One region of the Marinobacter sp. LV10R510-11A genome, then DNA from elsewhere that is predicted to be linked to it. Evidence: predicted binding sites of a transcription regulator. Region 1 holds the regulator's gene; each other region holds the start of a gene.
What was found. Region 1 encodes sigma-54, which starts transcription at its own class of promoters, with help from an activator protein. Its sites were predicted from a motif close to ANTGGCATNNANNTTGCTNT; they were not measured.
Positions count from the first base shown of each region.

Region 2: flgB (flagellar basal body rod protein FlgB) is a predicted target of sigma-54. The motif match lies at 4,217-4,236, and genes of this name have one in related genera.
Region 3: CPH80_RS01745 (flagellar hook-length control protein FliK) is a predicted target of sigma-54. The motif match lies at 1,779-1,798, and genes of this name have one in related genera.
Region 4: CPH80_RS22375 (PEP-CTERM sorting domain-containing protein) is a predicted target of sigma-54. The motif match lies at 1,067-1,086, and genes of this name have one in related genera.

Region 1 is NZ_LT907980.1:4,356,844-4,364,391, forward strand. It holds gene rapZ (RNase adapter RapZ) at 1-218, opposite strand, end outside; gene ptsN (PTS IIA-like nitrogen regulatory protein PtsN) at 248-718, opposite strand; gene hpf (ribosome hibernation promoting factor) at 803-1,111, opposite strand; gene CPH80_RS21010 (RNA polymerase factor sigma-54) at 1,218-2,747, opposite strand; gene lptB (LPS export ABC transporter ATP-binding protein) at 2,929-3,654, opposite strand; gene lptA (lipopolysaccharide transport periplasmic protein LptA) at 3,682-4,224, opposite strand; gene lptC (LPS export ABC transporter periplasmic protein LptC) at 4,208-4,828, opposite strand; gene CPH80_RS21030 (KdsC family phosphatase) at 4,831-5,394, opposite strand; gene CPH80_RS21035 (KpsF/GutQ family sugar-phosphate isomerase) at 5,395-6,375, opposite strand; gene CPH80_RS21040 (ATP-binding cassette domain-containing protein) at 6,653-7,465, shown strand; gene mlaE (lipid asymmetry maintenance ABC transporter permease subunit MlaE) at 7,462-7,548, shown strand, end outside.
Region 2 is NZ_LT907980.1:1,434,348-1,441,895, forward strand. It holds gene CPH80_RS06845 (flagellar basal body rod protein FlgF) at 1-583, opposite strand, end outside; gene CPH80_RS06850 (flagellar hook protein FlgE) at 671-2,548, opposite strand; gene CPH80_RS06855 (flagellar hook assembly protein FlgD) at 2,575-3,252, opposite strand; gene flgC (flagellar basal body rod protein FlgC) at 3,271-3,720, opposite strand; gene flgB (flagellar basal body rod protein FlgB) at 3,755-4,153, opposite strand; gene CPH80_RS06870 (nitroreductase) at 4,380-4,943, opposite strand; gene CPH80_RS06875 (adenylate/guanylate cyclase domain-containing protein) at 5,096-6,541, shown strand; gene queF (NADPH-dependent 7-cyano-7-deazaguanine reductase QueF) at 6,547-7,365, opposite strand; gene CPH80_RS06885 (ABC transporter permease) at 7,409-7,548, opposite strand, start outside.
Region 3 is NZ_LT907980.1:338,369-345,916, reverse strand. It holds gene fliL (flagellar basal body-associated protein FliL) at 1-373, opposite strand, end outside; gene CPH80_RS01745 (flagellar hook-length control protein FliK) at 547-1,698, opposite strand; gene CPH80_RS01740 (Hpt domain-containing protein) at 1,824-2,180, opposite strand; gene CPH80_RS01735 (ATP-binding protein) at 2,214-2,633, opposite strand; partial or broken gene CPH80_RS23250 (hypothetical protein) at 2,634-2,795, opposite strand; gene CPH80_RS22875 (hypothetical protein) at 2,788-2,919, opposite strand; gene CPH80_RS01730 (STAS domain-containing protein) at 2,944-3,249, opposite strand; gene fliJ (flagellar export protein FliJ) at 3,372-3,815, opposite strand; gene fliI (flagellar protein export ATPase FliI) at 3,815-5,215, opposite strand; gene CPH80_RS01715 (flagellar assembly protein FliH) at 5,196-6,107, opposite strand; gene fliG (flagellar motor switch protein FliG) at 6,107-7,150, opposite strand; gene fliF (flagellar basal-body MS-ring/collar protein FliF) at 7,143-7,548, opposite strand, start outside.
Region 4 is NZ_LT907980.1:1,727,462-1,735,009, forward strand. It holds gene CPH80_RS08230 (IS1595 family transposase) at 1-13, shown strand, start outside; gene CPH80_RS08235 (hypothetical protein) at 26-487, shown strand; gene CPH80_RS22375 (PEP-CTERM sorting domain-containing protein) at 1,244-1,885, shown strand; partial or broken gene CPH80_RS08245 (IS3 family transposase) at 2,115-3,255, opposite strand; partial or broken gene CPH80_RS08250 (type I restriction-modification system subunit M) at 3,832-5,808, shown strand; gene CPH80_RS08255 (restriction endonuclease subunit S) at 5,805-7,091, shown strand; gene CPH80_RS08260 (CopG family transcriptional regulator) at 7,146-7,346, shown strand; gene CPH80_RS08265 (DUF1778 domain-containing protein) at 7,452-7,548, shown strand, end outside.

The sequences.
Region 1 (7,548 bases):
TCGAAGTTGGCCAATTCGGCAGATAGGTTGCGAGCATCTATGCTGACCGCCATTTTGTCGAGCCGGCCCGGAGGGCTCTGGTCAGCTGCCTCCCGCGTAAGAGGGAATAAAAGCCCGATAGGCAGGTTATCAATACAGTAGTAACCCAGATCTTCCAGTACGTGAAGGGAGGTACTCTTGCCGGAGCCGGACCGGCCACTGACGATGATCAGCTTCATGGTGAAACAGCCTGTTGTCAGAGTGGATATCAGCCGCTTTCGGCGGTCATGCTTTGGTAAAGCGTGCTTGCATCTTTGCACAGCCTGAGGCGGTCGCAGAAAGCGCGCTCATTGAACTTTTCCGCAAGCTGGCTCAGCAACTCAAGATGCTCGCTAGTGGCTTCTTTGGGCACAACAAGTGCAAACAAAAGATCCACCGGTTGGTTATCAATAGCATCAAATTCGACGGTTTCTTCCAGAGTCATCAGCACGCCAATAACCTTTTCGAGCCCCTCTAGGCGACAGTGAGGGATCGCTATTCCCTGGCCGATTCCGGTGCTGCCCAGTCGCTCACGGGCGATCAGATTGTTGAAAATCTGGCCCTCGCTGAGAGCGGGATTGTGCTGGTGGATCTGCTCGGCAATGAATTCCAGAACCCGCTTTTTGCTCGACGCGGGCACTTTGCACAGGGTCAGCTCCGGCGCAAGAATGTTGTCTATTGTCAGGGATGTGTCACTCATGAATCGACCGTGTTTCTGTTAAAAAAGCTGCGACACGTTGCCCGTGCCGCAGCCTGATTAGATAACATGCCTGAAAACAATCGCCTAGCGGGCGATGTTTCCCTGCATCCTGTCTACACTCTTTTCTTTGTGTTTGAGGATCTGCCGGTCAAGCTTGTCGACGAGCCCGTCGATTGCTGCGTACATGTCCTCGTTCTCCGCCTTTGCGTGAATCTCGCCACCCACCACGTGGAGCGTAGCATCCGCGATCTGACGAACTTTTTCCACTTCCAGAGTCACCTGACAGTTACTGATATGGTCGAAGTGTCGCTCTAGCCGTTCAAATTTTTCGGATACATAGTCTTTTAATGCGGGAGTCAGCTCTACGTGATGGCCTGAAATGTTGAGTTGCATAGACGTCTCCTGTTGTCATCCACTCCGGCTCGGGGGGAGCCGGTATGATGTGCGGGCACATGAACGTGCCTGCGAAATCCCTATACGTCGGTAAAAAATGCCGAGTTTAAACCAGGCGCTTGCGTTCGTTTGAGGGCGGAATGTGTATCGCCTCGCGGTATTTTGCAACCGTACGCCGCGCCACCTTGATTCCTTGTTCTCCCAGCATGGCCGCAATCTTGCTGTCACTCAATGGCTTTTTCGGTGTTTCTGCCGCAACCAGTTTTTTGATCATGGCGCGGATAGCGGTAGAGGAACATTCGCCGCCTTCGTCGGTGCTGACGTGGCTGGAGAAAAAGTACTTCAGCTCAAAGATACCCCGTGGCGTGTGCATGTATTTCTGCGTGGTTACACGCGAAATGGTCGATTCATGCATTTCCACAAGCTGGGCAATATCCGAGAGAATCAACGGCTTCATCGCTTCCTCCCCGTAGTCAAGAAAACCCTGCTGATATTCAACAATGCGGGTGGCAACTTTCAGCAGTGTTTCGTTCCGACTTTGCAGGCTTTTGATAAACCACTTCGCCTCCTGCAGTTGGTCCCGCAGGTAGGTGTTGTCAGCGCTGCTATCAGCTCGCTTTATTAATGAAGCATAGCTGGCATTCACGCGTATGCGCGGCGCAATGTCAGGATTCAGCTCCACTCGCCAGCGGTCGTTGTGCTTGCGCACGATAACGTCGGGGATCACGTAATCCGGTTCAGTGCGATCAATGATGTCGCCGGGTTGCGGGTTGAGGCTGGTAATTAAGGCGAGCACATCCCGTAACTGGTCTTCTTTAAGCCGGCTGCGGCGAAGCAGCTGGGCATAATCGCGATTGCCCAGCAGGTTTATGTAATGGGTGATAACCAGCCGTGCTTGGGCGAGCCAAGGGGTCTCGGGTGGCAGCTGGTTTAGTTGGATTAGCAGGCAATCTTGAAGGTCGCGGGCAAAAACCCCAGGCGGGTCGAAGTACTGCAGCCGACGTAAAACGGCTTCCACTTCATCCATCTCAAGAGGGTCTTCATCCGCATCGTCGGCTAAGCCTGCGTAGATATCCTCAACAGGGCTGGTGAGATACCCGCGATCGTCTACCGCATCCATCAGCGCGTGGGCAATGGCCTGGTCGCGCTCGTTAAAGGTGGTGAGGTTCAGCTGCCACTCAAGGTGATCCCTGAGTGTTTCCGTTGGAGAGTTCCGGGTTTCGAAATCGTGGTCGCTTTCGTCGTCATTCCGCGCAGCCGGGGTAGGGGCGGACTGGTAAACATCTTCCCAGGCGGTATCAACGGGAAGATCGTCGGGAAGCGTATCGGGGATTTCGTTTTCAGATTGCCAGTCGGGGGCACTTTCGCTCTCATCCCAGTCAGAGCTGGCAGCGTCAGCAGCCGCATCCGGAGAGGATTCGTCGGGGGTGTTGTCTTGATTATGATCATCGTCTGCCGACGGCGTTTCAACCTGGTCGTCGTCTTCAGAGGTTTCCAGCAGGGGGTTGGATTCCAGGGCCTGCTGGATTTCCTGCTGAAGGTCGAGAGTTGATAACTGCAGAAGCTTGATAGCCTGTTGCAGCTGGGGCGTCATTGTTAGGCTCTGACCCAGCTTTAATTGTAATGAGGCTTTCATAACCATCGCTCAGGATCCGTCACTCTACCCACTCGGAATTTCTTGCATCGGCCAAAAAAATCTTTATATGTCGGCTACTTGGCGACATATGGTGAAGCCCTTGCAAGTTCTCTGCCGAGTTTACTTGCTCCCGCTCAGCAAAACAATCGAACGGGTGTTTCATCGTGTCAAAAAGCAGACGCTACAAGCGGAACTCATTGCCAAGATACACTTCTTTGACTTGCTGGTTGGCAAGGATCGCCTCGGAGTTTCCGGAGGCAATAATATGTCCGCCAGACACGATGTAAGCGTTCTCGCAGATATCTAAGGTTTCGCGCACGTTGTGATCGGTGATCAGCACGCCTATGCCTTTATCCCGCAGGTGGCGGATGATCTGTTTGATATCACTCACGGAGATTGGGTCCACCCCGGCAAAGGGCTCGTCAAGCAGAATGAAGGCCGGCTCCATGGCCAGGGCCCGGGCAATTTCCACCCGACGCCGCTCGCCGCCAGACAGTGCCATGCCCATGCTGTCGCGGATATGGGTAATGTGGAACTCTTCTAACAGCTGCTCGAGCTTGCTCAAACGCTCCGCCCGGCTTAGGTTTTTGCGGGTTTCCAAAATCGCCATAATGTTATCCCGCACCGAAAGCTTGCGGAATACCGAGGCCTCTTGCGGCAGATAGCCAATGCCTTTGCGGGCGCGGCCATGCATAGGTAACGGCGTGATGTCCTCGCTGTCGATGGTTATGCGGCCGTTATCGGCGTTCACCAGCCCCACGATCATGTAGAAGCAGGTGGTTTTTCCTGCACCGTTCGGGCCGAGCAGGCCGACAATCTCACCGCTGCGAATTTCCAGCGAGACATCAATGACCACTTTTTTCTGCTTATAGCTTTTCGCCAGGTTACTCGCTCTGAGAACTGCCATCGGATTCCTGCTTACTGTTATCTGCTGTTAATTGCTGGAGTCGCTGCTGATGTTGCCACTGCGGGGCTGAATAACCATCTCAACTCGGCCGGGGCCGGAGCCAGTATCTTGGCTGCCTTCTGCGGTGACCACTCGCTGCTCGGTATCGTAATGAATAATGTCACCGCGGAATACGTTGCCATTTTGCTCAATCACCGCCTCCCGCTCAAAGGTAAGCTGCTTGTCAGTGGCAGACCAAGTGATGTTTCGGGCTTTGGCATCGGTTTCACCTTCACCGCTGGTGACCGGTTGCTGGTAGCGGGCGGGAGAACCGGTTGCCTCAATACGGTTGAGGCCTTCGGCGTTGCGGTACAGAACCACGCGTTCCGCTGTCAGGCGGGTTTTACCCTGAACCAGCTCTACTGCTCCGGTATAGGTGGCAATGCCTTTGCCATCGTCTAGGCGGGCACTGTCTGCGCCTACGGTAATTGGCATGTCAGAATCAAGATCAAAAGCTAAAGCCGGGCTTACAAGGTATGCGGCCAGAATCACAGCCAGTAACGTGCGCATAGAGTTATTTAGCGATTTCATAACGTCCTTCCACCTGGGAATTGAGTTCCAGAATGCGTTTATCGATCCACGCCTTCATACCCTTTGCCCGGGTAGTGCCAACGCTGTCGGTAATTTCTACCAGATCATCGGTATAGACAGTGCCTTTGCGATTGTCCAAGGTCAGGCTTTCAGTATTCAACGTTGCTTCCCGGTCACCAATGGTTCGTAGCACACGAACGTTGCCGCTAAGGAATAACATGTCTTGATCCCTTTGTAGGCTGCCTTTCTCGGCATTCAGAACCCAAGGCCCTTCTTCTGACTTGCTGAACAGTTCTGCGCTGGGCGACTCCATAATAGCGAGGTTGCCTTCTTCAAACTGTTCGATGCGCGGGCTTGTAAAAACGATCTTGCGGTGGCCAGCTTCATCGTACGACGTGTAGCTGCTGTTGATTACAAAGCCGTCGGGTTCTGCTTCGCCCCGAAGCTGTCGGGCGTCACTGTAGCTGGACATTGGCGGTTCATCGCCTCGCCACAGCAGGAACATTGTGGCTGCAATAGTGAGCGCCAATGCCAGCATGCGTAGCCGGGGCCTGTTCGCCATGGCCAGCGTGGAGATCCGGCTGCTTTTAACGCTCTCTGCCATGGTTAACGCTCCAGGTAGGGCGCTAGGGCGGCGTCTAAATGCCCCCCGGCGGTCAGCAGCAGGTCGCATAACTCTCGTACCGCGCCATTGCCTCCGGTAACCTGGGTGCAGTAATCCGCATGCTCGCGCACCAGCCAATAGCCGTTAGGAGCCGTTACGCCAAGGCCTGAGTAGCGAATGGCCGGCAAATCAGGCAAGTCGTCGCCCATATAGGCGATTGCCTCCGGCGGTATGCCCAGTGTGCTCACCAATTCTTGCAGGGCGACCTTTTTATCTTCGCGCCCTTGCATTAGATGGGGAATCCCCAGGTCTTGCATGCGTTTTTCGGTCAACGGTGAACTGCGGCCAGTAATGACGGCAACGTTGATTCCCGCCGCCATAATCTGTTTCAGTCCCAGCCCATCCAGAATATTGAAGCCTTTCACTTCATCGCCCTTGGCGCTGAAGTAGATCTTGCCATCGCTCATAATGCCGTCAACGTCTAGGGCGACAAGCTTGATACGCGAAGCTTTGGCGAGCAGAGTTTCCGGCCAGTTTTCTGCCCATGGGTTTTTAAGATCTGCCATTTAAATCACTCCGGCCCGAAGCAGGTCGTGCATGTTGATGGCACCGACTAGAGTGCCTTGGGCGTCAACAACCGGGAGCGCACTGATTTTCAAGCCTTCCATCACGTTAAGCGCTTCTGCAGCAAGCTGGTCAGGCTGAATGGCTCTTCCGTTGCGTGTCATCACATCTCGCATGGGGGTGGTGTGCACGTCGATCGCTTTGTCGAGAGTCCGGCGCAAGTCGCCGTCGGTGAAAATGCCTGACATGGCGCCGGTAGCGTTCACAATGGTGGTCATGCCCAGCCCTTTGCGGGACATCTCCAGCAAAGCACCGCTCAGTGTGGTGTCCTCTTTTACGATGGGTATGCGGTCGCCGGTATGCATAATGTCCGATACGCGCAGTAAGAGTTTGCGCCCCAAGCTGCCGCCGGGATGTGAGAATGCAAAATCTTCCGCGCTGAAGCCACGGGCTTCCAGCAACGCGACGGCCAAGGCATCGCCCATCACCAGAGTTGCGGTTGTGCTGGATGTCGGTGCTAGGCCGAGCGGGCAAGCCTCTGTTTCAACGCTTACATCTAGGTTCGCCACCGCCTCTTTTGCCAGTGTGGAGTTGGGGTTGCCGGTCATGCTGATCAGAGGTGCGCCCATGCGTTTGATAAGTGGCAAAATGGTAACCACCTCGCTGGTGTTGCCACTGTTTGAAATAGCAATAACCACATCCTGGCTTGTAATCATTCCCATGTCGCCGTGGCTGGCCTCCCCGGGATGAACAAAGAATGAGGGGGTTCCGGTGCTGGCAAGCGTGGCCGCAATCTTGTGGCCAATATGGCCGGATTTTCCCATGCCGGTCACCACAACTCGGCCCTTGCATGCCATGATTACTTCGCAAGCACGTATAAAGTGGTCGTCGATGCGGTTTTCCAAGGCGCTGATTGCATCCCGCTCAATGCGGATGGCCTGGAGAGCGGGGTTACGGAAATCGTACGTTCTGCATTCAGTCATCGGGCGAAGAACCTGCTTTCTCGTTGGCGCCTTCTATTTGAAAAGACGGGGTTGTGAAGAGGGTTGCGATTAGGTTGGTGGAGTATAACATTTCCCGCAAGCTGAGCAGTCGGGTTACGGCAATTGATCATTGCTATCAATTCATTTTAAGAACCATCGATTGAGCTTGAGCGCTCCTTGGCATAATGTAGCCGCTCTTTGAATACTAAGTGCCATGGGCCGAAAGCTAAGGGCTATGAGCTGAAAGCTAAGGGCTATGAGCTGAAAGGTAAGGACTATGGGTTTACGCTCGTACATTTCACTGAAGGACGTTGTGTTTTCCCGCGCTGATCGCCGTATTTTTGACGGTGTGTCCGTGGAGATTCCCCGTGGGAAAATCACTGCCATTATGGGCCCCAGCGGCAGCGGCAAAACTACCTTGCTGCGACTGATCGGCGGCCAGCTACAGCCAGATTCCGGCGACGTGACCGTGGATGGCCACTCAGTGCCGAAGCTGGGCCGCAAGGAACTTTATTCATTGCGGGAAAAAATGGGCATGTTGTTCCAGAGCGGTGCGCTGTTTACCGATCTGAGTGTATTCGAGAACGTGGCCTTTCCCTTGCGTGTACACACCAAGCTCCCTGAAGACATGATTCACGACATTGTGCTGATGAAGCTCGAGGCTGTCGGCCTACGGGGCGCGCGCAAACTGATGCCGTCTGAACTTTCCGGTGGTATGACCCGGCGTGTCGCCTTGGCCCGTAGTATCGCTATGGACCCGGAACTGATCATGTACGATGAGCCATTCGCCGGCCAGGACCCGATCGCCATGGGTGTGCTGGTAAAATTAATCCGTGATCTGAACAGTTCCATGGGGCTTACCAGTGTTCTGGTGTCTCACGATGTAAAAGAGTCTCTGAGCATTTGCCATTACGCATGCATTATTGCCGACGGAAAAGTGATCGGTACCGGCACGCCAGCCGAGCTGCAGGAACATCCGTCAGAACAGGTGCGGCAGTTTTTGCAGGGGTATCCGGATGGCCCTGTGCCATTCCACTACCCATCTGCTGCGGCGGCTGAGGATTTCGGGCTTGTGGGAGGTGTGTCGTGATCGATTGGGTCGCGTCCTTCGGGCGCAGTGGGGTGGGTCTCGTGATCGCCTTTGGTCGCGCCGGCCGCTTTCTGGCGAGCGCG
Region 2 (7,548 bases), 1.5 Mb from region 1:
CTGCGGGCTCTCCGCCATCAATAGCCTGATCGGGCTTGCGGTGAATAAACCCGTCCAAGCCCTTCTCAAGCGCTTCTCGCGGCGGATTTACCAACTTAAGACGATCGACCTGCACCAGCTGATCCGGGGGGCCGCCTACTGGAATGATAGAGACAGTGCCGTCAGCACCAATCTGCACATTATCAAAGGGAGGCAAAGCGACCGGGCCACCATTGCCCAGCACCATTTCGCCAGTAGAAAGGCGCACCATGCCATTCACATCAACTTGCATACTGCCGGAGCGGGTAAAGACTTCTTCGCCAAGATTGTTCTGAATAGCCAGCCAGCCCTCACCTTTCAGAGAGACATCCATCTTTCGGCCGGTTTCCATCAGCGCTCCGGCAGATAGATCGGTACCGGGGCGCTCTGCCATGGCGTAGGCACGGGTAGGATGGTGCTCGCCAAACACGGGCATGCTCCGGGCCTGGGCAAAGTCTTTCTTGAAGCCTGTGGTGTTTACGTTAGCTAGGTTATTGGCATGGGCGCGCTGGGATAGCATATTCTGCTTGGCGCCAGACATACCGATATAAAGTGCTTTGTCCATGGGTAAACCCCTGCCGGAATTTTGACTGTTTCCAGTGCTCTTTCAGACATTCTTGCAGGAGTCATGCCATATTTACATCAAAGCCAGTTAGCGGAGGTTGATGATGGTCTGAGTGACCGCATCGGAGGTTTCAATAGTTTTGGCGTTCGCCTGGTAGTTGCGCTGAGCAATAATCAGGTTCACCAGTTCGGCCGAAAGATCCACGTTGGATTCCTCCACAGAGCTGGCTTTGATGCCGCCTAATGTTCCTGTGTCTGGCTTGCCAACAACCGGCTGGCCCGACTCAAAGGTTTCAACCCAACTGGTATCCCCTACCGGTGACAAACCATTTGTGTTGTTAAACGAAGCCAGTGCAACCTGCCCAAGGGCCTTGGACTGGCCATTGGTATAGCGGGCAAACAGAACACCTTGAGTAGACACATCAAGACCAGAAAGCCGACCGGTGGTGTAGCCATTCTGGCGCTGGTCATCAACCCCAAACGTCGCGCCATACTGGGTAGTCTCCCCCAGGCTCAACACGAAGGCTGACGTGGTCGGTGGATCCGGGATCGGAGTAACCACCGTTGCACCCGGTGCGGGAGGACCATCGGCGCCGTTAGGCTGGCCGTTCTTATCCTTTGGCACCCAGTCGGCGATTAGAATTTCGCCATTTGCATCACCATTAATGGACTGCAGAGTACCGTCCTGATCAAATCTCGCCGTATAGGGCGTAGTATCCGTACCGGCAGCCATCTCGCCATCAATCTGCAAGTAAACAGACCATTCACTCACCCCTACGCCGTTTCCGGGCGGAGGGCTTTTAACAAAAAACTGCGTTAACTCATGAGAGTTACCCAAGCTGTCGAAGATCGACGTAGATGTGGCGTGATTATATGTACGCTGATCTTGCGGGTTGAACTCATTGGTTATACGGATGGGGGACAGACCGTATTCAGTAACAAAATTATTGCCAGAGGTTCCAGTGACATCAACGCCCGCAATCGTCCTTTCGCCGGTCGCATTGATATCGCCTTTTTCCGACACCGAACCACCTGTGTAGGTGATATCAAGATTCTCGCCCTGGTTATGACTTACGCGTAGCACGTTGTTATCACCGCCATCATCCACAATAGCGGCGGAAATGGCGGTATCACTTGAGCGGTTAACCGCCGCCCTCAAATCCTCAAGCGTGTTCACGCTGCTTGTATCTATCTGAAGCGGTGCGCCATTGATACTTAGATTGAATTCGAAGGAGGTGCCTGCCGCTGCAATATCGGCGTCGATGAGTGGCACGTTCGCGGTTGTTGTCGCTGAAGCACTCAAACCCGGCGCATTGGAGAGCTTGTCTGCAATTTGACTTGCGGTGGTTAAACCACTCAAATCTACCGAATAAGCAGGCGTTCCGTCGGTGTACGTCACTTGGAATTGCTCGCCGCTGATATCGTTAAATGCCAGGGGGCCAACATCACGCACCCGGGATTCAAGCACCGATTCGCGGGAATCCAGGTTTAGGTCAGAGCGTAGGTTGGTGGTTCGGCGCGGCGCCAGGTTATCGGTTCCAATCTCCAGATCGCCCCGGATACCAGAGAGATTACCGTCATCGTCGGCGGTGTAACCCTGAACCCGCATAGACTGGTTATTCACCACAAATCCATCTTTATCGATGGCGAACTGGCCAGCGCGGGAATAGCGGGTTTCGCCGCCGTCATTCAGCATAAAGAAACCATCACCACTAATGGCCATGTCGAGACCACTGTCGGTAAAGCTGATGTTACCCTGGCTGAAGGACTGTTTTACGTTCTGAACGCTTACACCATCCCCAACCGGGTTGCTGCCACCGCTTAGAAAACCGCTGGCATACAGATCACCGAACTGTACCCGGCTGCCTTTAAATCCAACGGTACTGGCGTTCGCAATGTTGTTGCCGGTTACGTCCAGATCAACCGCTGCCGCCCTAAGGCCACTGAGCCCTGTATTAAAAGCCATAATTCACCCCTGGTCTGACACCGGTATTAATTAATTTGTTTAACATCTGATAGTGCAATAGAGCCCATGCCCGCCAGGTTCAGAGTAACGGAGCCACCCTGGCCCAACGAAACACTGTCTACATTGGCACTAACAAGGGTCGGAAGCTGCACACTGCCCTGCGGATAAGACCCTTCAGCCACAATCTTGTATGGCCCGGGCGGCAAGCTGTTGCCGTCGCCGTCCTTGCCATCCCAGCTGAACGCCTTAACACCTGCCGCGCTATTGCCTAGATCAATCTGGCGCACCAGCTCACCGTTAGGGCTCTGAATAGACAAGCGCACACCGCCGGTAGAGGCTGGTACCTGAATGTTGCCCGAAATTTCGCCCTCAGCTCCCAAGATCCCAACTTCGGAAGGCGCAAGAACGGTCTTGCCAACCATCGCCGAGGCCTGAAGCGCCTGAGTAGAGCGGAACTGTCCAACCACATCATCAACCGAACCGGAGAGCTTCTGCATCTCTTCCAGCGAGCTGAACTGCGCAAGCTGCGAAATAAACTCGCCGTTATCCTGGGGCTCCAGTGGGTTCTGGTTTTTGAGCTGCGCCAGCATCAATTCCATGAACTCGTTCTTGCCAAGCTCACCTTTGCCGTTGGCGCCATCCTGCTGCTGGGTTCTGTAATCACCCAGTACGTCAGAAGCTTGTGTTGCGTTAATTGCACTCATGATTCGGCCCTCGCCCCGTTACTGCTGACCAAGTGTCAGGATGCGCTGCATCATAGATTTGGCCGTGTTCATAATGTCCACGTTCATCTGAAAGCTTCTTGAAGACGACATCATATCTGCCATCTCTTCCACCACATTCACATTGGGATAAAATACATAGCCGTCTTCGTTAGCCGCCGGGTGGTGGGGCTGGTAGCGCATCTGCAGCTCGGCATCGCTCTCAACAATGCCCTCCACACGAACACCCGCACTTGCACCCTCTCCCGCCTGAGCACCAAGGCCTTGCTGGCCCGGGTTCATCATGGACTGTTGAATAGCTGAGAAAACCGGTTTGCGTGCGCGGTAAGTGGTATCCGTGCTCGAACTGGCTGTTTCAGCGTTGGCAATGTTTGAGGCGGTGGTATTCAGCCGCAGCGATTGCGCTGTCATGCCGGAACCGGCGATGTCAAAAATGCTGCCCAGTGACATGATGTCTCTCCTTCGCTAATCGTTGAACGGCGGCTTACTCGCCTTTAATGGCTTTAGTCAGGCCGGTAAACTTGCTGTTAAGAAACTGGAAGCTGGCTTGATAATCCATCGCGTTACGCATGAACCGGGTTTGTTCACCCTGCGAGTCAACCGTATTACCATCTACTGAAGGTTGATTCGGCACCCGGTACAGCAAGTCCGAATCCCCTGCGCCTGCCGACGTATCCATATGGCCCGCGTGGGTTTTCTCCATGCCAAAGCCACTCATGTTGTCCTGGGCCCTTTGCATCACGGCCTGGAAGTCCATATCTCGAGCCTTAAAGCCCGGCGTGTCGGCATTGGCCATGTTATTCGCCTGAATTTCAGCGCGCTTAACTCTGGCTTCCAGCGCGTGCTGATGAATGCCAAGAGCTTTATCAAAAGTGATCGCCATACAACCTCCGAAATCCTGTCACCGACGGTTAAAACTTTGCCGGATTTGTTCTATGGCAGAACTAAAGCAATGCTGATGCCAGCTTTTGGAAGCCCTGTGAATCAAGGCGCTTTCAGCGAGTTACGGGAGGAAACGGGGTAAAAGTGCAGGGAAAGGAGCGGCAAACCCTAATTAAAGCGGCAAGCTGTTTCCCCCATTGAAATAGCGGAGGAACCATACCTTTTCATCACGCAGGCCAGCGTGCAACAAATTCGGCCAATGCCGGCCTGGGAACTGCAGGTTTGGTGGAGGACACCGTCCCGGTATATAAAAAGCCGGTTACAGACTCCCCTTCTACAAGGCCGAGCCCTTTGTGCACCATGGGGTAGTGGGACAACTCTCCTGAACGCCACATAACCCCGTAGCCGGCATCCTGCAAAGCCAGCCCAAGAAAGCCCATGCCTGCACCGGCTGAAAGTATCTGCTCAACCTCGGGCACCTTGTGGTGCTTTTTTGGTGAAGCAATTCCGACAATAATCATGGGAGAACGCTGTGCCTTATTACGTATTATCTCCAACTTCTTCTCATCGGTCTTACCCCTCATATCGGAGTACCCGGCCGCAAGCAGCTCACCCAGGGCTTTCAAACCATCACCTTCGATGACCAGATAACGCCACGGGCGCAGCAAGGCATGGTCCGGCGCGCGGGATGCACAGGCAAAGGCCCGGTCAAGCGTTGCGGCATCGGGGGCCGGCGCCTCCAGCCGCGGCTCAGATGCCCGGTTGAGCAAAAAGTCAGTGACTGAACTCATATCTATAGTTTCCGGTAGCTAAATTCTGATCGGATATCACCCAAGCGACACCTGTGAATTGTGGGTTATACGTAATACTGTTAACCTTTAGTCGTACTCCGCATAACACGAACAAAACTATACGGTTTCAGCGCCATGAGTGATCCGCGTACATGATGAGTGCTCCAGCAGATCTGCGCAATGCCAGCAACAGCGTAGAAAAATCACTGGCATCCGAGGCTCTGAACAGCCCGGTGGCCATTCCCCCTATGCCCGACTATAACGGGCGCCTGCTGGCGTATACAGCAACAGCAACCATTATTGTTACGGGTGTTCTGCAGGGTGCATTTCAGCAATGGCACCTATGGCTGATTGCCGGTGCGCTGATCTGGCCGCACATTGCGCACCTAGTAACCCGGCGCACGTGTCTAAGAAAATCCCCCCGTATCCGCCAGAAAATGCTTATCGGGGATTGTATTATTGGCGGTGGTCTCATCGGATGTATCGGCCTGGTTGCCATTCCCTCTATTTCAATCATCCTGATGCTAATGTTCAGCGCGGTCATCATTGGCGGTATTCGCCAGTGGCTGATCGGTTGTGGGTTTATGGCGGCATCTATTGCGGCGTTCTTCGCCATATTCGGCCCAGCTGAGTCGTTCCAATCACCACTGCTCACTAGCATGATGTCCATACTGGCCACCGGGCTTTACATCTGTGTGACAGCTTTTTACTCACACCAGCAAGCCCGTGCCCTGATGCTGGCAAAAACTCAAATACAAAACCAGCGCGAACAATCCATCGCGCTTTCCCACAAGCTGTCAAAATACCTTTCACCCCAAGTATGGCAATCCATCTTTACTGGCGAACGCGACGTTCGTCTTGAAACACAGCGCAAAAAGCTCGCCATTTTTTTCTCGGATATAAAAGGCTTTACCGAGCTTTCGGAAGAAATGGAGCCGGAAGCTCTCACGGAGCTGCTGAACCACTACTTCAACGGGATGGCTGAAGTGGCGCTCAGGTACGGCGGCACCATTGATAAGTTTGTGGGTGATTCCATCATGGTGTTCTTCGGCGACCCCACAAGCCGCGGCCAGCGGGAAGACGCTTTCGCCTGTGTATCCATGGCCATTGATATGCGCAAGCACATGAAAATCATGCGGCAGAAATGGCGCAGCCAAGGCATAAAAACCCCGCTTGAAATTCGCATGGGCATCAGCACCGGCTACACAACCGTGGGTAACTTCGGCGCTGAAAACCGTATGGATTACACCATTATCGGCAAGGAAGTTAACCTTGCCAGCAGGCTGGAATCTCTCGCGGAGCCGGGCGAAATTCTCGTGTCCTACGAAACATTCTCATTGATCAAAGATCGGATCATGTGCCGTGATAAAGGGGAGATCACAGTGAAAGGCTTCGGCAAACCCGTGCCTATTTATGAAGTTGTAGATTTCCGCAGAGATATGGGCCCCAACCGAAGCTTTATGGAACATGAGCACAGTGGCTTTGCCATGTACTTGGATTCCGACAAAATCACAGACAGAGAGCGCAAGAGTATCCTCAGCGCACTGGAAGATGCCACAGAACGCCTGCGGCATGAAGAAGATAGCGCCCGGGACTGATTTGTTTACTGCCGAACCAGCCTTGGGCCGACCTGCTCTACCGGCTCTGTGCTGCGCCATGGGTTGATATCCAGGCCGCCACGGCGGGTATAGCGGGCACAAACAGTCAGGTTCTGAGGTTTGCACCGGCTTAGAAGGTCGGTGAACAGCGTTTCCACACAATGCTCGTGAAAATCCTGCTTCTGCCGAAAGCTCACGATGTACCGCAATAACCCAGCCCGATCGATAGCTGGCCCGGTATAGCTGATCAGCACGGTTCCCCAATCCGGCTGGCCAGTCACCGGGCAATTACTCTTCAACAGGTGGGAGCAGAGCTTCTCGGTGACCGCAGGCCCGTTCGCAGAAAGCGACTCAGGCGCATAGTCGTACACCACATCGTCAACCGCCTCGTTATCAATCAGCTCAAAGCCAGATGGGCGCCCAGTGGCGGTGCCTGAATCGTCCACGCTTAGGAAGCGGACGCTCACCGCCGCACCACAGACGCTGGATAAATCCCCGGTCACGGTTTCAACAACCTGCTTAGCGGATGAAAACACCGTTTGATTCAGAGAGTTCAAATAAAGCTTGAGCGACTTAGACTCAACAAGTGATGGCGAGGCTGCGGGAAACCGAATTTCCGCCCAAGCAAGATCTGGAATGCCACCAGGGCGCAGCCACGAGATCTCCCAAGCTTGCCAAAGATCCCCTCCAAACCAGGGCCAGCGGCCGTCTTCAAGGCCGATGCGGCGGCGATTTTCCTCGCGCGCTACCGGGAAAAGCAGGGCTGGATCATAGCGATCCGGGTAATCGCTGGTTTTGCCAAGCGGCGCATTATCGAGAGCCATAGGGTTTCCTAAAGATAGATGTTTCTGAAAAACAAGCCGAACGTCAGTGGCGTATGCCCTTCCCTCGCGCCAACAATTTAAGCGCAATAAAAGTAAGCACAGCGATGAACGCCAAAATCATACCAAGGGACACAAACGGGTTTACATCAGAAACGCCGAGTATGCCGAACCGGAACCCATTTA
Region 3 (7,548 bases), 420 kb from region 1:
TGCTATTACTAAGTTGCATCACCAACTGACTGCGTATCAAAGGCAAGTGCAGCTTGGCTGCAGTTAGTGCCTGCGGATCTGTTGCCCCGAAGGCCACGTAAGCCTGGACGTAACGTTGACGCCCCTCACCCTGAACCGTCGTTACCAGAGCTTTTTCGATTGCCAGATAAACGCTGGGTGTAAAGGACTCTTCTGCCACCTCACCTTCCGACCCGGCATCGTCACCCATTCCGGGTAGGCCGCCACCAATGAACCACAGGGTTCCCCCGACCGACAGGGCAACCGCCAGTATCACCACAACGGTAAGAAGGATGATGAGCTTCAGTTTACCTTTTTTGGCCGGTACTGCCTCAGCTGTGCTGTTTTCTGCCATAGTGTTTTCGCCAGAAATCCGTCAATGAAGGTCGTTTTCCATGACTTTTAAAGATTGACTGCAAAGGGCGGGCCAGAAGGCCCAACCCTCCACTCAGAACCGCAGTTTAGCGTCGCAAGGGGGGATGGGCAAACGGGGGATTAGCGAGTAATGCTCAGTTACGGCAATACCGCTCAGGCAAAAATATCGACGGCGCCGTTCCAACTCAGATCAAGACTGCCGGCCTGCATCTCCTCACCACCACCTTCGACAGCTGAAAGCGCAGTACCTGAGCCGGGAGAAGAACCTTCTCCGTCGCCTGTACCCTGCTCTCCCGACTGGTTCTGGGAGTTGCTGGAGACGTCGAACTGAGCTAGAGAAAGCCCCTGCTCACCCAGCATGTCACGAAGCCGGTGCGAATGCAGTTCCAGCTGATCCCGAACCACCGGGTTCGCAGTGTGGACAGTGATGCTGGCCTGATCGTTTTGGACGCGAACACGGACTTCCATCGGCCCCATGTCAGGCGGAGTGAGATGAATCTCAGCAACCGACAGATTTTTGGCTGTGAGCCAGCTGAGTTTTCCCATCAGTTTGTCCCCCCATTCTGCGTGGTTTACAGGCACATCCACCGATGTCGCGTAACTCCTCAGGGGCACTTGCGTTTCTGTCGCCAGTTTGCCGGAGGTGTTGGTGCTTTGCTGAGAAACCAAATCTATAGCGGATTCAAACCGGGTGCCGGTCAGCAGGCTGGAGGGGTCCTTGGCACCCGCTTTTTCTCCAGCTGCCGGCATTAGTTGCAAGCCGGCCATCAATCCACCTGTCCCAGCCTGCCCAGGCTTACCTTCAACAAGCCCCGCGCCCTGCATTAGTACTGGATTATTCGCGGCCAGGCCGGCTGCACCCCCGGCCACTGTCGCCTGCCCAGTGGCGGGCTGTAACAAGGCCTGCAACTGGGTAAAGGTCAGCGGAGTTGTTAAGGCTTCCATTTCAGGCGCTGTCTCCGCACCCTTCCCGACAGCCTCATTAACCGCCTCTTCAACAGCCACATGGCCTTCGTCCTTTGCGGCGGCCTTGCCGCCGTTGCCAGATTCGCCAGTTTTTCGGGCCGGCTCGGCCTGGCTCGCTGACTGCGCACTGTCTTCTTTTCTGGCGTTTTTGGCGTCGGCTTGCCGGGCCTCGTCATTACGTTCGGATTGCTGGCGATCGAGACGTTTCTGCTCCGCACGGGAGACGGAGTCGTACCGGCTTTCACCCGCACCACTGTCACGACCGGAACCGGTTTTTGGTGCACCGGCATCATTCTGCATCCCTGGCGCAGGAGTCTGGGGAAGAACCATCTGTGTCATGGCAACCTCTTGCCGCTTTTGATCCGTAGATGCCTGATTCAGTCCATTTCAAGACTGCTTTGCAGGCGGTTTCCAAAACAGTTGCAAAAGCAATGCCAGCCAGATTCTGTCGTTGCCTAATAATTTTATCCGGCGCCGCGCGCCATCAACGTGTGAAGGCCATCTATCACTTGCTGAAACTCCGCCTCAATGGCGTCCAGCAAGGGGGGCGCGTCACTCAGGCGTTCGTCCTGTCCGGTTTTTTCCGCTTCCCGACACAGCTCTCCAAGACGCGGAGCCCCGATGTTGATACAACTACCCTTAAAACTGTGGGCAGTCTTGGCAAAGGCATCTGCCTCCCCCTCATTCATCGCCGCCTTCAGGCTCTCGATTCGCTCACGTGAGTCTTTAAGATAGGTTTGGATCAGCATCTCAAACTCGTCTTCCATTACGTCCTGAAGCTCTGCCAGAGCTTCTTCATCAAGGTGTGGCTTATCAACCATGACCAACTCCCTTGTATCTGTTAAAAGTGCTAATTAAAGGTACCAATCATAAACGATTTCCACCCGATTCCCCTGTTCGTGAAACCTGATAGATTTCGCTAGCCGCTTTAACAAAGCCAAGCCCCGGCCCCCATAACGGGCGCCGCTCTGCGCCATCTCCGTGGATTGCAGTACCGGATGCCTCTGGAAATCAAACCCTCGACCGCTGTCTTCACAAACAATACTCAAACGCCCACCCCAGTGCATAAGTTCGTGATAAAAGCTGAACCGAATATAATGGCCGCTCACTCTGTCCAAGCGCGCGGCGCGCTCGAAATAGTAGCGATGCCCGGTAAACCTCTGTATTCCATTCATCAGCGCATCGAACGGATGCCCATCAGAGCCCGCGCTTTCGACCGCACGGCGCACGCCATCGGTCATTAACAACAACCGGTCACCGGGCTGAGATCTCACGGGTATCATTTCAGCGTTAAACTGCTCAGCATCTAGAATACCCAGCGGTAAATGTCGAGATGGCAGAATAGACCGCTCCGTACACGACCGAATCAACCACATATCGGGCAAGCCGCCATTCCAAATATTTAGTTGATTGAGCTCAAAATTCGCTTCAACCATAACAGCACAGCAGAACATCGTGCCCAAGACGCCTGAGCAGCGCCTTCAGTATCAGGTGGTCACTATCGTTGTCGTCCGCAATGAGTATTTTCAGGGGGCCACTTTCTGCTGCAGACTCTTCCATGAACGGTTCCAGCGGCCTGAGCAATCACCGGATGGTGAACAGCTGCTCGAAATTGGAAATGGTTAGAATTTTGCGGACATCGTTGTTGCAGTTCTCAATGGCTATGCTGGCATTGTCACCCCCGGCATAGTCCCTCAACAGGAGCAACATGCCTAGCGCGGAACTGTCGAGGTAAGTCGCGTCTGACAAATCCACAACATAGCCGCCGACATCTTTACCGCCATGCTCGTATGCATCGCGAAACGTCTGATGGGTACTGAAGTCAAAGCGCCCTTCTATTTTGATAATCAGGGTTTGACCGTCGTGACTGCTGCGGGTTTCAATCGGCATCCGCAAAACCTCCGGTGGTATTCGCTGAAGCATCTAGCTGCCATGGTTCACGCAGCCTGTTTGTATAAGGATAGCCCAGCACCGCCAGTTTGCATAAAATTACGATGGATTCAGCGCAAGTGTTAACGGCGGCGACGCGTAAAAGCACGGCCCGCCGCCTCATCGGATAGTTTCTGCTCCTGCAGATCCTGCGCCTTTGACTCTTGCTGACGACAGGTCGCGATGTATTTTTCCATGCCTCGCCGACGCTCCCAGGCTCGCTGCCACTCCTGCCGGCGGGTGTCAAAAACCGCCTCGACCTGGGCCAGCTGCTTTTGTTGTTGCACAATAACCTGATCAAGTTGCGCAATAAATGCCTGCCATGCCTGTAACCGGCTGACCTGCACCACGCCATGCTGGCTATTGCGAATTTGATCCCGGTACTCCTGCTGATAGCGATTTAAGTTTTTCACCTGTTCGCTATGCTGCTCCACCAGTTCACGGGCTTTGCCCATGTGCCCCAGCGCTTCCTTCTCTTTGCGCTCTTCCAGAGCAAGCACTACCCCCAGGCGTTGGGAACGCAACATCAACCATCACCTCGGTTGGCGCTGGCAGCCGCAGGATCAGGAACGGCAGATTTCCGGCGTTCTGGGGAGTACCGCTCGGGCACAACCGATAGCAGCCCCTCAATACTTTCTGGCAGCGAAGCGCGTTCGTTTAGATCCTGTTGCAGGAACTGGCGCATATTGCTGATATGGGCTATGGCAAAGTCGGTTTCCGGGTCGGAGCCTTTCACATAAGCGCCCACACTGATCAGGTCCCGCGCTTGCTGGTAGCGTGAATAAACCTGCTTGAAGCGCTGGGCACGGGCGAAGTGTTCGGTTTCTGTTACTTGCGGCATCACACGGCTGATGGAAGCCTCAACGTCGATGGCCGGGTAGTGCCCTTCTTCCGCCAACCGGCGGGAAAGCACAATGTGGCCATCGAGTATCGCCCTAGCTGCATCGGCAATAGGATCCTGCTGATCGTCACCTTCAGTCAACACGGTATAAAACGCGGTGATCGAACCGCCTCCGGGCAAGCCGTTACCTGTGCGCTCCACCAACTGCGGCAGTTTGGCAAATACGGAAGGTGGATAACCTTTGGTGGCCGGGGGCTCACCAACCGCCAGCGCAATTTCACGTTGGGCTTGGGCGTATCGAGTTAACGAATCCATCAGCAAAAGCACACGCTTGCCTTTGTCGCGGTAATATTCGGCAATCCGTGTGGCGAGCATGGCTGCTCGCAGGCGCATTAATGGTGAGTCATCAGCTGGAGAGGCAACTACAACCGATCGGGCCAACCCCTCCTCACCCAGAATGTCTTCAATAAATTCCTTAACCTCCCGGCCCCGCTCACCAATCAGCCCAACCACAGTGACATCGGCATCGGTAAACCGGGTCATCATGCCTAGCAGCATACTTTTACCAACGCCACTGCCGGCAAAAAGCCCCAACCGCTGTCCCTGGCCAACGGTCAACAAAGCATTGATAGCTCGGATGCCTACATCCATAGACTGCCGCACGGGGGCACGATTGAGAGGGTTAATGATTTCGCCGGTAAGGGGAACCCGGGCCTCGGCCTGAAGCGGCCCTTTACCATCGAGAGGTTCGCCACTGCCATCCACAACGCGGCCCAGCATAAGGGGCCCAACGGGAACACGGCTGGCAGAGGATAACGGAACCACCATGGCGCCTGGCTTCAGGCCTTCAATGGCGGTTAGCGGCATCAGGTATACTTTGTCATCCTCAAACCCCACAACTTCGGCTTCAACGGTACCCGTACCCTGACCTTTGATCACACAACGGTCACCCACTACCATAGGGCAGCCAACGCATTCCAGCGTCAGCCCTACCATTCGGGTCAGGCGGCCGGAAAGCTCGGGCTCTAGATCCGTGCGCAAGTAGGTCTGATATAGGTTCAGACGATCAGCCAGGGAGGTCGTCATCACGCTCGCCTTCGGTGGGGTTTTCTTCTATCGGGTTGTCTTCAATAGGGCTGTCTTCGTTCGGGGTGTTATCCGGCGTGCTCAGTACATCCCGTTGAAAGTCCGTCAGATCATCCATCGGGGAGCCCAGTTCTTCGGGCTCGTCGTTCTCATTGTCATCTATTTGCTGTTCTAACATGCTCTGCACAGCACGCTGAAAGCGTTTTTCAACGGTAAAGTCGACGAGGCTGTTACGGGTTTGAACCCGGCAGCCGCCAGGCAACACTTTATCATCTTCCACAACGGAGGCTGTCGCCTCAAAACGTTCCGCCACGTCACGAACCGCACTGTAGTCGTCTGGATGAACATAAATACGGACGTTCTCCGCCGTTGAGGGCAGTGCCTCAACCGCCCTGCGCACCACCTGCCGGATTTGTGACGAATCGATCGTCAATTCACGATAGACCACCGCCCGGGCGAGCACCATGGTGAGGTTTAGCAGAGAGGTTTCAAGCTCATCTTGGTGTTGGCGTATCGGAAAAAGCAGCTCGCCCAGCAACTGCTCCAGGCGCTCTAAGCTCGCGGTTACTTCAGTTTGGGTTTCATCGTAACCTTCACTCTGCCCACGCTCTCGCCCTTCAGCTAGGCCGGCTTCTAGCCCTTCCTTGTGGCCCTGTTCGTAACCTTCAGAGCGGCCTTCCTGCATACCCTGTTCCCGGCCTTCGTTCAGGCCATCTTCCCGCGCAGCTTCGCGAATCTCGGCGATATCTCCGGCTGTCAGAGGTTTGACACTAAGTTCCTCCTCACGGGCAACCTCGTTGCCACGGGCATCCAGCAATGGGAGCTCCCACCGTTCATAGGCGGTTAGCTGCTCTTTGGGGATACGATTGAGATCTTTGGAGGGGTCTTTCATCACATCATTTCTTCACCCGCACCGCCAAGCGTGATTTCTCCCGCTTCGGCCATGCGACGGGCAATGGTAATAATGTCTTTCTGAGCCGATTCCACGTCACTCACTTTAACCGGGCCTTTGGCCTCAAGGTCGTCTTGCAGCAACTCGGCAGCGCGCTTGGACATGTTTTTGAAGATCTTTTCCTGAACTCCATCATCGGCACCTTTGAGTGCGACAACCAGCACTTCTGAAGACACTTCTCGCAGCAGCGCCTGAATACCCCGATCTTCAATATCCTTCAAGTTATCAAACACAAACATGAGGTCTTCGATGGTGGTCGCTAGATCTGGGTCCATATCCTTGATGGAATCCAGCAGAGTGCCTTCAATACTGCGATCCATAAAGTTCATGATGTCCGCAGCACGCTTTACACCACCAATGCGGCTGGTCTGGGCCGCTGAACCGCCAGAGAACTGTTTCTCCAGAATGTCGTTCAATTCCTGCAGGGCCTGGGGCTGGATACTTTCAAGCGAAGCAACCCGCAGCATCACGTCGAGGCGTACTTTATTATCGAGGGTCGCAAGAATTTCGGCGGCTTGGTCAGGATCCAGATAAGAGATAACAATGGCCTGAATTTGGGGGTGCTCGTAGCGGATGATGTCGCCGACGGCTCTTGGCTCCATCCATTTCAGCGTATCCAAGCCGGTGGTATTGCCACCAATGAGAATGCGGTCGATCAGGCTGGCAGCCTTGTCGTCCCCCAAAGCCTGGGTGAGCATGGCACGGATATAGTCATCATTACCCACGCCCAAACCGGTCTGGCCACCCACAGCGTCCACGAACTGAGTTAGAACGTAAGAGACGTCATCTTTACTGACGTCTTTCATCTGGGCCATGGCAACACCCACCCGCTGAACTTCTTTCGGGCCCATATGCTTGAGCACTTCGGCTGCATCTGCCTCGCCCAGAGACATCAGCAGGATCGCAGCCTGCTCTACTCGCGGAATTTTCCGCTGAGACTTCTGTGGCGAATCACCGCCCGGCGGCACGGATTGGTCAGTCATCAACATTCACCCACTGGCGCATCACCTGAGAAACCCTCGCCGGGTCTTCGGCAATCAGGCCTTTAAGAGCATTCAATTGCCTATCATAACTGTCTGTGGCGCCCGGCAAAAGCAAGTCGTCCTGTGAGGACATGGCCTGGCGCAAGGCATCGTTGCCTCCCGCTCCTTCAAGACCATCAGAATCCGAGCCATCTCCACGCTCACGGCGCCCACTGCCAGACAAACTCTTTAGCGTCGGGCGCAGCAAGCCAAGCACCAGCACCAAGATAACTAAACCTGCCAATACCTGCTTCATCAGATCCCAAAACCAGGGCTGTTCCCAGAACCCCGGGGTTTCAAACTCAAATTCCTCTTCCGGCGCAAACGCGGTATTCATCACGGTAACGCTGTCGCCCCGA
Region 4 (7,548 bases), 1.8 Mb from region 1:
GCTTCATTGCTAATCAGGTGAGATTTTGAGCGATCCTGTAGAGACCGGAAGTTTTACATGGTCACTTGGCAGCAATGCCGGTGAGCTGCTGTTGAATATAGACGGTGAGAGTGGGCCCGTTGGTGGGCTAGAATTCCTGGGTTATTACGCTGGCACTTTTCACACCCGCGACACGGAGGAAAAAGTCATGGTTCCGGGTTATCGCTCCGTGCAAAGAATTCGTGACGGGGAAGCGATCAGTGTTCTCCGCTATCGGCTTCCTGAAGGCACGCCACTTTGGGAGAACGACGCAAGTCCTGCCGCCAACGCCCGTTCTGATGCAAGCAGATCTGATACCGGCGAGTTGTTCTTCGACGACGGGGGGCAAACTTATGCCTGCCGCATCATGCACAGCATAACGCCGGTCAAGGGCGGTCCAGTTTTGTGGGTGGACTGCACACGTTCAGACGGAAGTGGCACGCGGTCTTTTGAGCTATGGAAGCTGTAATCTTGAATTAACATGGCTAGGGCGCAGATTTCCCAAGCCGACCAATTTGCGCCAGCCCTACAATCATCTCTTGGTCCGTCAGCCCGTTTAAAGCGCCAGTGATCTCGCCAAAAATAGCACTTGTGTCATTACCGCCTTACGCAAGGTCTAGCGGATTGGAGCCAGTATCAGCATTCACACTATTACTTGAGGCTTGCCGTTGCATGCAAACCTCAAGGGAGTGTTTGTGAATCGAATGAGCGTCTATACCCCATGAACGTCGGGAATTTTTACTGGCAAGCCCCAGATGTTCTAAACGTCTGATAGCTTCGAAAAATAATGCGTTTCGAATAGAACCGGTTTTGATAGTTCCGAATGTTTAGCCTGTCATTCTCGATCTCGGACCTCATTGAAGGCAGATCATCGCCTGCAGCCGAAAACGTTGACGTTCTTCCATTCACCACGGGTCACCACGGGTCACCACGGGCCAATTTCCCGCAGGGCCAGTAAGAACAACATATATGTCAGTATTTTTTACACTTAACTGTCTTCGCCAAGCCGATTTTTTTATAGGTCACCGAAATAAAACAGTTTGTGTAACATGGCAGAATATTTGCTTCTTTTATACACGTTAAGGAATAACCACTTAGACCGATTTATGTGGAATTGATTGATGATGTGCGGTTCGAGGCTGCCATGGATCATCCATGACTTGTCCCGAATTCCCAGCGAGTTAATAAGGTTATTATACAACATATTGAATTCAGAGGGGGTTTTATGAGAAAGGTTATTTTAGTGCCGAAACTGATGATTGCACTCTTGTTGCTCACAGGGTTCGGATCGGTCACGGCTGATCCTATACTGGAGTTTAATGACGGCATCCTCGTGGGAGCCAAAAGCGTTACAGTTGGTACCAGTCTATATGATGTTGCTTTTGAAAACGGATCTTGTGATTCCGTCTTTAGTGGCTGCGACCCTTCTACGTTTGTCTTTTCTGATTATGCAGCGGCTGAGCTTGCGTCTAATGCCTTACTTGATCAGGTCTTTCTCGATGTAGCGGGCGGTCTCGCCTACGATTCCGATCCTCAATTGACGTTCGGGTGCACTGGAGGTGCTCCGGGTGTCTGCATCGTTAACACGCCGTATTCATTTTTCACTTCCGACAACGGTATTCCGGCTGCTAACGTAGCTGTCGCGGGAAACGTAGATTCGTCCAACCTCCGAGGCGACATAGTTTATAGCGCTGCGCTGGCCGCGGCCACTAGTCTTAGTAGTATCGGCTGGCAGAACCATGTTTACGCACTTTGGTCCGCCCCCGTTGCTACTGTCCCGGAACCCGGATCACTTGCATTGTTAGGCTTGGGCCTCGCCGGGTTGGGTTTGTCTCGTCGCCGCAAGGTACAAGCATTAAAGGCTTAGTTAGCCCTTCTTTCAACGCGGCAAACACCCATCTCCACCAATGCCTTACGTAGTCACCAAGAACCGCCTCCAGATCAGGGGCGGTTTTCTTTTGATCACAAAGCCGATGCAGTCGAACAGAGAAATTCTCCAGAGTCTTTATTGCCAACTTAAGCCACTGGGGCTGAACTGAACCCCCCAGGAAATCAGTGCCTTTTGCTATTCTACCGATTGGCAGGGCCTTAAGATTCTAGGCACCTGACAGCTTCATAAAATACTGCTTTTCAAAATCCACGAGGGAAAGCCCACCGTTATTGCCATGTCGGCGAACCGGGTTATAAAACATCTCGATGTAATCGAAGATATCCTGACGAGCTGTTTTCCGATCCTTGTAGATTTTCCGTTTTACCCGCTCGCTCTTGAGCAACGAGAAGAAGCTTTCAGCAACGGCATTGTCGTGACAGTTGCCGCGCCGACTCATACTGGGTTTGAGCCGGTGATCTTTCAGGAAGTCCCGCCATTCGCGGCTGGTGTCCTGTGAGCCCTGATCGGAGTGGATCAAGACCTCCTGCTTAGGTCTGCGCTTCCAGGAGGCCATCAGCAGCGCATCCATAACTAGGTCTGTCGGCATTTGCGATTTCATGGACCAGCCAACGATTTTTCGTGAGAACAAGTCCAGAACCGCTGCAAGGTACAGGAAGCCCTCGTAGGCACGGCTGTAGGTTATGTCAGTCACCCATCGGTCATTCGGCTTATAGGCCTCAAACTCTCGATTCAGATGGTTTGGTGCAACATGGGCGGGCTTGCCGCCGTAATAGCCCTTGTGGCGTTTGTAGCCGCGCTGAGCACGGATACCTTCCGCCGTCATCAACCGGTAAACCCAGTTCTTGCTGCATCGTTCACCAAGACCCCTCATATCCAGCGCGATGTTCCGGTAGCCATACACGCCACCGCTTTCGAGCCAGGCTTGTTTTATCAAACCAACCAGGCGGCGGTTGGTCTTGGTGCGCGGGCTCTCGGGTATGTGTCGCCAGGCATAGAAACCGCTGAAGTGGACACCCAAGGCTCGCCACATGACACGGGCCCGAAATTCATTCTGGTGAGCCCTGATGAAGCGATACTTTACTCGGACTCTTTGGCAAAGTACCACGCGGCCTTTTTTAGTGTGTCGCGCTCCTCGATCACCCGACGCAGTTCGGCACGAAGCTGGCGAAGCTCATCCTGCTGCTCCGTGATGTGCTGATGCTGACTGCCGGGGTCACCATAAAGCTTGATCCATTAGAGACTGCCATACCCAGTCTTCGGCACACGTCGGATACTTTATAGCCCCGTTCCGCAATCTGCTTGGCCGCTTCAATTTTGAATTCCTCGGAGTATCGCTTTCCGCTCACCACCACCACCTGTAGACTCAGCGTTTAGTGCAAAGCTATCAGGTGTCTACTTTACCGAGGGCTTGCCATAGAATAATGAAGAGCTGACTAGACCACTGCTGGCATTCGACTAAGTGCAAAACCCTGAATTATTGAATGATACTTAAACCTATTAGCAAGCGATAGAATTATGGACGAAACTCTAACAATGGGAACCAATCCCGTTTATCTAGATTTATCTGGGGGTATAAAAAGGGGTATATTGAAAATTAATAAATTTAATACTTATATTAATCAATTAGTTAATGGTTAATGTGAGTCCTGCCGAGGGCGCCAGTTACCCTTCCATCAAGATCCAATCAGGATCGCAACTCTTCGCTTTAAAAGACCTTCCCAGTAAATTCCAGTTTATCAGCCCCCTCGGAAATCGCAGAGCTGGCTCTCATCCAAACTCTTGAATTCTGGTATGGTATTGCCTCAGGAAGAGCCACGGGTTTATTACTCCATTTCCAGCTCACCCCTCACAAAACAATTTTCTCTGGGCTACCCTCGGGCAGTCACCAGTTAAGAATACCAACCGCATGGAGTCGTCCCCGAGTGAACGCCGAGAATAACAGTCAGATCGCCGCCTTTATCTGGTCCGTAGCAGACCTTCTACGGGGCGATTTCAAGCAGTCCCAGTATGGCCGCGTCATTCTCCCCTTCACTCTATTAAGGCGCCTGGAATGTGTCCTGGAGCCCACCAAGGACAAGTTGCTGGTCGGCGCCAGGGCGCATGTTGATAAGCCAGACGCCGTGCGCGAGAAATTGCTCCTGCGCGAAGCTGAGCAGCCCTTTTTCAATGCCTCACCGCTGTCACTAGGTTCGCTGTCAGACACTCAGACCGCTGACGATCTGATGAGCTACGTGCAGTCCTTCAGCCAGGATGCCAGGGAGATCTTCGAGCATTTCCATTTTGAGGATTTTGTACAGCAGCTCGGTGCTAACAATCTGCTCTACCAGGTGGTGCAACGCTTCGCCAGCATCGACCTTAACCCCAAACGCATCTCCAACTTCGGCATGGGGTTGATCTTCGAAGAGCTGATTCGCAAGTTTGCCGAAAGCTCCAACGAAACCGCCGGGGAACACTTCACCCCCCGTGACATTGTGCACCTGACCACCTCCTTGGTGCTGACCGGCCAGGAACATAAGCTGCAGCCCAACAGCATCGTCACCATCTACGACCCCACCGCTGGCACAGGCGGCTTCCTCTCAGAAGGGGATGAGTACATTCAGCAGGTCAGTGACAAGGTGACCGTCTCCCTGCACGGCCAGGAGTTGAATCCGGAGTCTTACGCCATCTGCAAGGCAGACATGCTGATCAAGGGCCAGAAGGTCGAGCAAATCAAACTGGGTAATACCCTCTCCGACGACCAGCTTTACGACTTAAAAGCCGACATTATGCTCAGCAACCCACCGTTTTGGGTGGAGTGGAAAAAGGTCCAAAAGCAGGTCACTGATTAGCACAAGTTTAAAGGCTTTGATGGCCGCTTTGGGCCGGGCCTGCCACGAGTCTCTGATGGCTCCCTGCTGTTTTTGCTGCACCTGGTCAGCAAGATGCGCGACCCCCGGGATGGCGGCTCGCGCATTGGCATCATTCTGAACGGCTCGCCGCTGTTCACCGGTGGTGCCGGTAGTGGTGAATCCGAAATCCGCCGTTACCTGCTGCAAAGCGATATGGTGGAAGCCATCGTCGCCCTGCCCACGGACATGTTCTACAACACTGGCATCTCCACCTACATCTGGATTCTGTCCAACAACAAGCCTGCAGACCGTAAGGGCAAGGTTCAGCTGATTGACGCCTCTGACCGGGCATCCAAGATGCGCAAATCCCTGGGCAGCAAGCGCCAGCTTGTCAGTGAGGCCGACCAGGATGAGATTGTTCGGCTTTATGGGGAATTCCAGAAAACGGAGAAGAGCAAGATCTTCCCCAACGACGCGTTTGGCTACCGTCGCATAACGGTAGAGCGCCCCTTACGCCTGAACTTCCAGGCCTCTGAGGAGCGTATTGCGCGCATCACGGAAGAAAAGGCGATCCAGAAAATGCCGGCGGAAGAGCAGGGGAAAATCCTCGCCGCCTGTCGCGCCATGGACAGCAACATCCTCTACCAGAACCGCCCACGGTTCCAGAAGCTACTGAAAGCCTCGCTGACTGAACACCAGGTCTACCCCGGCACACCGCAGCTCAAAGCTTTAATGAATGCGTTGAGCGAACGTGACCCGGAAGCGGATATCTGTGAAAGCAAAGGCAAACCAGAGCCTGACAGCAGTTTACGGGATAACGAGAACGTGCCCCTGGGTGAGTCGGTGTACGACTACTTCGAGCGGCAGGTGATACCCCACGTGCCGGATGCCTGGATCGATGAGTCCAAAACGGATGAGCAGGATGGCGAGGTGGGTATTATCGGTTTTGAGATTCCGTTTAACCGGCAATTCTACGTCTTCACATCACCTCGACCGCTGGACGAGATTGACTCGGATCTCAAGCACTGTACCAACAGGATCAAAAAGATGATTGAGGAGTTGTCGGCATGAGTTTTATAGCATATTGCAACTATAAAACTACCAATACTCCTGAGTTCGATCAGATTCCAGACTCGTGGAGTTTTAGAGCTCTAAAACATATTGTAGCCACCCCAATTACTGATGGCCCACACGAAACCCCCGAGTTTTTAGATGAAGGCGTACTATTTATCTCAGCGGAAGCCGTTTCAAAAGGTGAAATAAATTTCTCCAAGGCGCGATTCATCGCCCATGATGAACATCGACGATACTCTCGAAAATATAGCCCTAAGCGGAATGATATCTTCATGGTTAAATCCGGCGCCACTACCGGCGTCGTGGCTATTGTTGAAACAGACCGGGATTTCAACATATGGTCGCCCTTGGCTGTAATACGCTGCGAGGCAATAGCAAATCCGAGATTCGTTTTTCATGCTATGAGGTCTAAAAACTTTCAAGAAAGTGTCACGTTGAACTGGAGCTTTGGGACTCAACAAAATATAGGTATGGCTGTACTTGAAAACCTTGGCGTTCCTTTTCCTCCCTTCTCGGAACAAATCCAAATCGCCCGCTTCCTCGACCACGAAACCGCCAAAATCGACACCCTGATCCACGAACAGAAGCGCCTGATCGAACTGCTCAAGGAAAAGCGCCAGGCGGTAATTAACGGTGGCTATGCGTTCAGCAGCAATGAATTCTCTGAGTCTGGCGTTCAACTAATTCGGATCGGAAACCTTTACCAGAGCAAACTTCAACTTGACCGGGAGCCTGTCTACGTTCCAGTGGCGAGCAGAGGAAAGTACAAACACTTTGAAGTAAAACGAGGCGACCTGCTGATGTCTCTTACGGGGACTCTTGGCAAAAGAGACTATGGTTTTGCCGTAATGTATGACGTCGACGAGACTAGCCTGCTGAACCAGCGAGTCGCCAAAATAACTGCTTTATCAGAGAAGATCGAGCCAGCTTTCCTCCTTTTATTACTTCAGTCTGAAGATTATTTGAACCAAATCTATTCACTCCCATCAGGCACAAAACAAGCAAACCTATCCAACTCGAATGTGCTTTCGCCGTGGGTTACGTCCCCGCCTTGTTTCCAAGAGCAGAGTGAGATCGTACATAGAGTTTCAGAGTTAACGTCACGGCTTGATCAACTCATCAGCAAAGCGGGCACTGCAATCTCACTGTTACAAGAGCGCCGCGTAGCCATAATCTCAGCCGCCGTCACTGGCAAAATCGATGTCCGCAACTGGCAGCAACCCGCCGATGAAAGTGCCTTTAAGGAGGTCGCGCGCGACGGGCAGGAGGCGACAGCATGATTCAGGCTGATTTTTACTGAGTCACAATGAATCACATCCATAAAAGGTGCACTTATGTCTAAATCCAATACCCGCGTAATGACCACCCATGTGCCGGTATCCATGGCGGACTGGAGTGCCCGCGCGGATGAACGTGACCAACTGACGCAAGAGGCGCTGACCGAAGTTGACGCGGGGCAAGTGATCGATCATCAGGCGGTGTTGGCCTGGGCCGATAGCCTGGATTCTGATCAGCCGTTGCCTGTTCCCCGCTAATGGAGCTTCAGGATAGGGTGATGTGTAAATTGAGATTGCATTACCTGTAATGACATTAGCAGTACGCCCTGCTACGCTTGGAACTATCAACAGAGGAATCTCATCATGATTTCAGCAAACACTGACCAGCCCAAGCGTGAAACCCTGAACATTCGGATAAAACCCGAAGAGCGTAGCTTAATTGATCGCGCCGCCAAGGCTC